One region of the Kocuria rhizosphaerae genome, then DNA from elsewhere that is predicted to be linked to it. Evidence: riboswitches for the same ligand, from Rfam matches in the RefSeq annotation. Region 1 holds a riboswitch; the other holds the start of a gene.
What was found. Region 1 has a riboswitch for S-adenosylmethionine ahead of ACH9EU_RS17730 (MetQ/NlpA family ABC transporter substrate-binding protein). Riboswitches for the same ligand answer to the same signal wherever they lie in the genome.

Region 1 (4,203 bases):
ATCGCGCGCACCACGTCCATCTCGTGGGTGATGAGCACGATCGTGATGCCCAGCTCCCGGTTGGCGCGCTGCAGCACCTGCAGCACCTCCTGGGTGGTCTCCGGGTCCAGGGCGGAGGTGGACTCGTCGGCCAGGAGCAGCTCGGGGCTGGTCGCCAGCGCCCGGGCGATGCCCACGCGCTGCTTCTGGCCGCCGGAGAGCTGCTCCGGGTAGCTGCCCGCGTGCGCCGAGAGGCCCACGAACTCCAGCAGCTCCGCCACGCGGGCCCGGCGCCGGTCCTTGTCCCACCCCGCCCGCTTGAGCGGGTACTCGACGTTGCCCGCCACCGTGCGGGAGGTGAACAGGTTGAACTGCTGGAAGATCATGCCGATGTCCCGGCGGACCGGAGCCAGCTCCGTCTCGCTGCGACCGGCCACCTCGAACCCGCCCACGGTCAGCGAGCCGCTGGTGACCGGCTCGAGGCCGTTGATCAGGCGCACCAGGGTGGACTTGCCGGCCCCGGAGTAGCCGATGACGCCGAAGATCTCGCCGCGGCGCACCTCCAGGCTGACGTCGTCGACCGCCACCACGTCGCGCGCCGCACGGCCCGTTCCGGTCCGGAACACCTTGGAGACGTTGCGGAAGGCGACGAGGACCTCGCCCGGGCGGCCGGAGCGCGACGGCGCGGCGGAGGCCGCCGCGCTCACTGCTGCTGGTCCTTCAGCTCCTGCTGGTACCGCTCGGTCAGCTCGCGCAGTTCCTCCTGCTCCAGCTGCAGCGGCACGGCGGTGCCACGGGTCTCCTCCAGCTCGGCGTCGACGACGGGCTGCTCGTGGTAGAGGTCGGCGACCTGCTTCAGCGTCTCGTCGTCGGCCAGCTCCTCGGTGGTGGTGAAGAGGTTGACGTAGACCCGGGAGCCCTCGGACTCGGGGTCGTCCTGGGCCAGCGCCGACTCCGGGTCGATGTCCGCCCGCGAGAGGAAGTCGTTGTTGATGATCGACCCGGCCACCGAGTCGAGCGAGAGCACGGTCTGCTCTGCGGAGACGGGCGTGACCCGCACCGTCGAGGCCTCGGTGTCGACGTCGAGCTCCGAGGGGATCAGCGTGTCGTTCTTGAGCTCGACCAGGCCGGCCGACTCGAGCACGAGCAGGGCGCGGGAGAGGTTCACGGCGTCGTTGGGCACGGCGATCTCGTCCCCCTCCTGGAACTGCTCCACGGAGTCGTACTCGTTCGAGTAGAGGCCCAGCGGGTAGATCGAGGTCGAGCCGATCGGGGTGATGCTTCCCCCGGCGGAGTTGTTGTAGTCCGCGAGGAACGGGATGTGCTGGAACCAGGTCATGTCCACGTCCCCGGACTCCGTGGCGGGGTTGGGCTGGTTGTAGTCGGAGAAGTCGACGTACTCGACGGTGATGCCCTGCTCCTCCGCGAGCGTCTTGAGGGCCTCGTGGGTCGGGTCGGTGCCGACGACGCCGATGCTGACCTTGCCGTCGGCGAGGGCGCCCTCACCGGCCTGCTCGGTCGAGCCGCCGCAGGCGGTCAGCGTCAGGCCGAGGGTCGTGGTCAGGGCGAGGAGGGGGAGGCGCTGCGATCGCATGTCTGCCTTTCCGGAAGGTCCGTAGGGTGTCGGAGGTGGTCCCGGCCGGGTTCGGCGGGTCGGGCACGGGCCTCGACGCGCCGGACGGCGCGGAGCGGTCGAACCGTACTTGCCGCCGGCTGCGTCGCCGAACCGTGGCCGGATGGTCATCTGGGGCACCCCACTACGGGAGAGGGTTGCCGCCCAGCCAGCCAGAGCTTCGCGCTGGGACTCGTCATCCGCCGGACACACTACCACGCGGCGGGGCCCTCCCGGTCAGCGTCCGAGGACCTCCTGGGCCCGCCGCCGTGCCCACCGCTCGGCGTCCAGGACGGCCTCGAGGTCGAGCGGGCCGGCGTCGTCGTGCTGCTCGAGGACGTCCCGGACGGTGTCCACGATCGCCGGGAAGCGGATGCGCCCCGCGTGGAAGGCGTGCACCGCCTCCTCGTTGGCCGCGTTGAACACGGCCGGGAACGTGCCGCCGCGCTCCCCCGCCGCCTTGATCAGGTCCACGGCCGGGAACGCGTCCCGGTCCAGCGGCTCGAAGGTCCACTCCGTGGCCCGGGTCCAGTCGCACGGGAGGCCCGCACCGGGCACCCGGTGCGGCCACGCGAGGCCGAGGGCGATCGGCAGGCGCATGTCCGGCGGCGAGGCCTGGGCCAGGGTCGATCCGTCGACGAACTGGACCATGGAGTGGACCACGGACTGCGGGTGGACCACCACGTCGATCCGCTCGAGCGGCACGTCGAAGAGCAGATGGGCCTCGAGCACCTCGAGGGCCTTGTTGACCATGGTCGCGGAGTTGGTCGTGACCATCGGGCCCATGTCCCACGTGGGGTGGCGCAGGGCCTCCTCCGGGGTGACCGCGGCCAGCTCGGCCCCCGAGCGGCCGCGGAACGGCCCGCCCGAGGCCGTCAGCACGAGGCGGTCGACCTCGGCGGCGGTGCCGCCGCGCAGCGCCTGGGCCAGGGCCGAGTGCTCCGAGTCCACCGGGATCAGCGCGTCGGGGTCGCCCGTGGCCGCCGCCGCGGCACGCACGAGCGGGCCCCCCGCGACGAGCGACTCCTTGTTCGCCAGCGCCAGCTTGTGCCCCGCGCCCAGGGCGGCCAGCGTCGGGGCGAGGCCGATCGAGCCGGTGATGCCGTTGAGCACGAGGTCCGCCCCGGGGTGGGCGGCGGCCGTCGACGCCGCGTCCGGCCCGTGCTCGATCTCGGGGCGGTAGCCTCCGGCCCCGGCCGCCCGGGCCCGCTCGCCGATCAGCCGGCTCAGCTCCGCGGCGTCCGCGGCCGTCCCGCTCGTGGCCACGAGCCCGGCGCGGGTCGACACGGCCTGCGCGGCCAGCAGCGGCAGGTGCCGCCGGCCCGCGGCCAGGGCGACCACCGTGAAGGGCGCAGCGCCGTCGAGCTCCGCCGCGGCCCGCACGACGTCGAGGGCCTGGGTGCCGATCGAGCCCGTGGAGCCGAGGACACTGATCCGGCGCGGTCCCGCCGCGGCCAGAGCCCGCAGCTCCGGGGTCGGGCGGGTGCGGGTCGGGGCTGCGGGGGACGTCATGGTCCCAGTATCCCCCAGCGCTCACCCCGTACCCGCTCCCCCGGTCGGCGCCGGCAAAGGCCGAGGCCCCGTCCACCGTTGCCGGTGGACGGGGCCTCGGGTTCCGCCAGGACGCCGGTCAGTGGGCGTGGCCCTTGCGGCCGGTGACGAGCCCCCAGATGAAGAGGACGATCAGCGCGCCGCCGATGGCGAGGAGCCAGGTCGAGAGCGAGAAGAACGTGCTGATGTCGACGCCGAACAGGGCGGATCCGATGAAGCCGCCCAGCAGCGCGCCCACGATGCCGAGGATCATGGTGACGATGATCCCGCCACCCTGGTTGCCCGGCATGATGAGCTTCGCGATCGCGCCGGCGATGAGGCCGAGGATGATCCAACCGAGAATTCCCATGATTGCTCCTTATCCGTCCCGGGAGGGACTTTCATTGTAGGCAACCGGAGAGTTGCCCAGGAATACCCTGAGCCCGGTTTCGTCTCCACCCTACTGCTCCGTCAGCCCCCTGTCTTTCTGTGGCGTGCACCCGGGTGTGTCCCCGCCGGGAACGGAACGGCCCGCCCGACGCGGTTGCGCCGGGCGGGCCGTGGATCGTCCCAGGTGGGACGGGATCAGGCGCCGTCAGTGGGCGACGGGCTTCTCCGCACCGATCCCGGTGAGGGAACGCACCTCCATCTCCGACTGCTTGACCGGGTCCTCCAGACGGCGCTCCGTCATGGAGCCGATGAAACCGAGGAGGAAGGAGGCCGGGATCGAGACGATCCCCGGGTTCGTCAGCGGGAACCACGCGAAGTCGGCCGTCGGGATCATCGAGGTCTCGGCCCCGGACATCACCGGGGAGAAGACGATGAGGCCCACCGAGATGAGCAGACCGCCGTACATGGACCACACGGCGCCGCGGGTCGTGAACCGCCGCCAGTACAGGGAGTACAGGATGGTCGGCAGGTTGGCCGAGGCCGCGACCGCGAAGGCCAGGGCCACGAGGAACGCCACGTTCTGCCCCTGCGCGCCGATGCCGCCGAGGATGGAGACGACGCCGATGACCACGACCGTGGTCTTGGCGACCCGGAGCTCCTTGCGGGGATCGGAGTTCCCCTTCTTGATCACG
Region 2 (4,203 bases), on a different contig from region 1:
GTGCCGCCCTCGTTGCCGTCCACGATGATGTAGTCCGGTGCCACGTCCTCCTCCAGCATGGCCTTGCACATGCCCAGCACGTCCACCCGGGACCCCACGCACAGCTTGAAGCCGATCGGCTTGCCGCCGGAGAGCTCCCGCAGCCGTCCGATGAAGCGCATCAGCTCCCGGGGCGTGGTGAAGGCGCTGTGGCTGGCCGGGGAGATGCAGTCCACGCCCTCGGGCACCCCGCGGGCCCGGGCGATCTCCGGGCTGACCTTGGCCCCCGGCAGCACGCCGCCGAGACCGGGCTTGGCGCCCTGGGAGAGCTTGACGGTGACGGCCTTGACCTCGGGCAGGCGCGACTTCTCCCGGAACTCCTCCGGGTCGAACTCGCCGACGTCGTTGCGGGTGCCGAAGTATCCCGAGCCGATCTCCCAGATCAGGTCGGCCGGGTGGGCCCGGTGGTAGTCCGTGAGCCCGCCCTCGCCGGTCTCCTGGGCGAAGCCGCCGAGGGCCGCGCCCTTGTTCATGGCCAGGACGGCGTTGCGGGACAGTGAGCCGAAGCTCATCGAGGAGATGTTCAGCAGGGACATGTCGTAGGGCTGCGTGCACCCCGGCCCGCCGATGCGGACCCGCGGGGCCTCGTCCGGGGGTGGCACCGGGGCGGTGGAGTGCAGGAGGTACTCGTAGCCCATCCGGTTCACGTCCCGCTCGGTCCCGAAGGCCTTGTCCCCCATGGTCCCCTTCGCCCGGGCGTAGACCAGGGACCGGGTGTCGCGGTCGAAGGGCTTGCCGTCGTAGTTGCGCTCGACGAAGTACTGCTGGATCTCGGGGCGGATGGACTCCATGAAGTAGCGCATGTGCCCGAGGACCGGGTAGTTCCGCAGGACCGAGTGCTCCTTCTGCACGACGTCCCACACGCCCACCACCAGCAGGCCCAGCACCGCCGCGGCCAGCAGCCACCAGCCGCCGGAGCCGAGCGAGGCGGCCAGGAGCGCCACGGCCCCGAGTGCGAGGAGCAGCGCCACGACCAGGAATCGCATCATGCTGACGATGGTAGCGCCGGCGCCCTCAGCGGCGTGATCCACGGCACACCCGGCGGTAGGGTGTGCGCCATGCACCGAACCGGCGGAGCCGGTCCGTGGCCCGGGGGCCACGCCCTGCCCCGGCCCCATCTGGCGGACCAGCTCTGGGAGGACGCCGTCTTCCTGCACTGGCGGCTGCCGCCGTCCGTCGTCGCGCCGTACCTGCCGCCACGGGTGGAGGTGGACGTGGTCGACGGATCGGCCTGGGTCGGTCTCATCGGGTTCCGCATGCGCCGCACACGTCTCGGCACCGTCGTCCCCCTCCCCCACCTGGGCTCCTTCGCCGAGGTCAACGTGCGCGTGTACTCGCGCGGACCCGACGGGTCGCGCGGCGTCGTGTTCCTGTCCCTGGACGCCCCGCGCCTTCCCGTGGTGCTGGGCGCCCGCGCCGCCGGCGTCCCCTACGTCTGGTCGCGGTGCCGCGCCGCGGCGACAGGAGGTCCCGCGCCCGTCCGCGGCTATGCGGTCGAGCGCCGCCGCGGAGGCGCCCGTTCGTCCTTCTCGGTCCGCCCGGACCTCGCACGGCGTGCAGAGGATCCGCTGTCCCTGGAGCTCACCGCCCGGTTCGGAGCCCACCACAGGGCGGCCGGGGCGACGTGGTGGGTGCCCGTGGCCCACAGGCCGTGGCCCCTGTACCCGGCGAGACCGGTCCACCTCGAGGACGGGCTCCTCCGGGCGGCCGGCCTGACGGTCGAGGGACCACCGGAGTCGGTGCTGTTCTCCCCCGGCGTGCGGGCCCGGCTCGGACGGCCGTCGGTGCTGCGGACGGCCTGAGCGTCGGGCTCCGCGGGTCTGCGCCACGGCGGGAGCCCACGGACGGCTGCCGTGTTGCGCCGTGTGACACGGGGCGCGTCACACTTCGGCGTGGGACGTCTTCTGGGCACCCCGACTTGGCGCCGGGCCGGAGAGCCGTTGAAATGGTCCTTGCATCTATCCAGAGCGGCCGAGAGACCTGGCTCGTCGACGCCGCAGCAACCATCCGCCGTCCCGCACGGGGCGACGGAACGGTGCTCCCGCCAGGACCGATGGAGCTGTCGCAGCCTCCCGGACCGGTTCCGGGACGGCTGGCGCCCTCCCTCGGGGTGACCCAGGAGGAACACGTGACACGAACGCCGAGCGGCCGGACGGCGCCGCCGTCCCTGTCCTACGAGCTCTACCCGCCGCGCTGCGCGGCGAGCGCCGAGACGCTGCTGCGGACCATCCAGGCGCTCGAGCCCACCCGTCCCGACCACGTCTCCGTGACGTACAGCGGGGACGCCGTGCGGCGGGACCGCTCCCTGGCGCTGCTCGACCACCTCCTGGCCCGCACCTGCCTCCGGCCGCTCGCGCACCTCACCTGCGCCGGGAGCACACGGGAGGAGCTGGAGGACGTCGTCGTCTCGCTCGTGCGGCGCGGGGTCCGCGGCGTGCTGGCGCTGCGCGGGGACCTGCCGGAGGACCCCGCGGCGTTCCGCGGGGAGCTGCCGTTCGCGACCCACCTCGTGGAGCTCGTGCGGGACGTGGAGCGGCGTCACACGGCGCACCTCGCCGCCGGCCGGCTGGCGGTGGGCGTGGCCGCGTACCCCACCCGGCACCCGGAGTCGCCGTCCGTGGCGCACGACGTCGACGTGCTCCTGGCGAAGCAGCACTCCGGCGCGGACTTCGCGATCACGCAGGTCTACTTCCGGCCGGAGGAGTACGAGCAGCTGCTGGACTCCGCCCGGGCCGCCGGGGTCACGATCCCGATCGTCCCGGGGATCATGCCGGTGACCGGCGTGCGCCGACTGCGCAACCTCTGCCGGCTGGCCGGCATGGCCCCGGACCCGGCGCTGGAGGCCGCCCTCGAGCACGCCCCCGGACCCGACGCGCGGCACCGGGCCGGCGTGGAGTTCGCCGCGGAGCTGTGCCGCGCCGCACTCCACGCCGGCGCCCCCGGCCTGCACCTCTACACGTTCAACGAGCACCGGGCGGTGCTGGACCTGCTCGAGCGCGTGGACCTGCCGCGCACGCCCCACGAGCCCGCCCCGCTCCCCCGGCTGCTGCCGGCCTGAGCCGCCCCGCGGACACCCGGCCGGCCGCGGCAACCACAGACCTTCCCGAACCACCATCCACGACACGTCAGGAGCACCTCCATGAGCACGACCACCACCCCGACCGCCGTCCCCGCCTTCCCCGCGGCCACGATCACGGGCTACCCGCGGATCGGCCGCCGCCGCGAGCTGAAGAAGGCCCTCGAGGCCTACTGGGCCGGGCGCTCGACCCGCGAGGAGCTGGAGACGGCCGCCGCCGAGCTGCAGCTGGCCACCTACCGGCGTCTCGTCGAGCTCGGCCTCGGCGCGCAGGACTCGTCCCTGCCGGCCGAGTTCGCCCTCTACGACCAGGTCCTCGACACGACCGTGGCACTGGGCGCGGTGCCCTCCCGCTTCGCCGACCTGGCCGACGCCGAGGGCCGTCTCGACCTCGACGCGAGCTTCGTGCTGGCCCGCGGCGACGCCGGCCGGGCGCCGCTGGAGATGACCAAGTGGTTCGACACCAACTACCACTACCTCGTCCCCGAGATCGGCCCGCGGACCCCCTTCCGTGCCACCGCCGAGCGTCTCGTCGCCGACGTGCGCCGCGCCGCCGAGCACGGGTTCACCGTCCGCCCCGTCCTCGTGGGCCCCGTCTCCTTCCTCCTCCTGGCCAAGGCCGACGACGACGCCCCCGCCGGCTTCGACCCGCTGCAGCGGCTCGGCGACGTGCTCCCGGTGTACGCCGAGCTGCTGGCGGCGCTGGACGCCGCCGGCGCGGAGTGGGTGCAGCTCGAGGAGCCGGCCCTCGTGGCCGACCAGCCGGTCCCCGCCGACCGGCTGGCCGAGGCCGTGCGCGAGGCCTACACGACGCTGGCCGCCGCGGCCGAGCGCCCGCAGCTGTTCGTCACCACCTCCTACGGCTCGACGGGCTCGCTGCTGCGGCCCCTGGCCGGCTCGGGCGTCGAGGCCCTGCACCTGGACCTCGTCAAGGGCGCGCTCCCCACGGCCGAGGAGCTGGAGCTCTTCCGGGGCGAGGACGCCGCGGTGCTCGTGGCGGGCGCCGTCGACGGCCACAACATCTGGCGGGCCGACCTGGCGGGCCGGCTCGACCAGCTCGAGGAGCTGGCCCGGGCCGGCGCCCAGGT

Region 2: linked by a shared signal. The riboswitch ahead of ACH9EU_RS12215 (methylenetetrahydrofolate reductase) and the one ahead of ACH9EU_RS17730 (MetQ/NlpA family ABC transporter substrate-binding protein) in region 1 are both predicted to bind S-adenosylmethionine.

What each region holds. Positions count from the first base shown of each region.
Region 1 is NZ_JBISWL010000148.1:10,787-14,989, forward strand. It holds gene ACH9EU_RS17725 (ATP-binding cassette domain-containing protein) at 1-686, opposite strand, end outside; gene ACH9EU_RS17730 (MetQ/NlpA family ABC transporter substrate-binding protein) at 683-1,573, opposite strand; SAM riboswitch class IV at 1,674-1,792, opposite strand; gene dxr (1-deoxy-D-xylulose-5-phosphate reductoisomerase) at 1,829-3,103, opposite strand; gene ACH9EU_RS17740 (GlsB/YeaQ/YmgE family stress response membrane protein) at 3,222-3,491, opposite strand; gene ACH9EU_RS17745 (sodium:solute symporter family transporter) at 3,717-4,203, opposite strand, start outside.
Region 2 is NZ_JBISWL010000106.1:11,800-16,002, reverse strand. It holds gene ACH9EU_RS12225 (glutamate synthase-related protein) at 1-1,028, opposite strand, end outside; gene ACH9EU_RS12220 (YqjF family protein) at 1,098-1,841, shown strand; SAM riboswitch class I at 1,995-2,099, shown strand; gene ACH9EU_RS12215 (methylenetetrahydrofolate reductase) at 2,168-3,097, shown strand; gene metE (5-methyltetrahydropteroyltriglutamate--homocysteine S-methyltransferase) at 3,179-4,203, shown strand, end outside.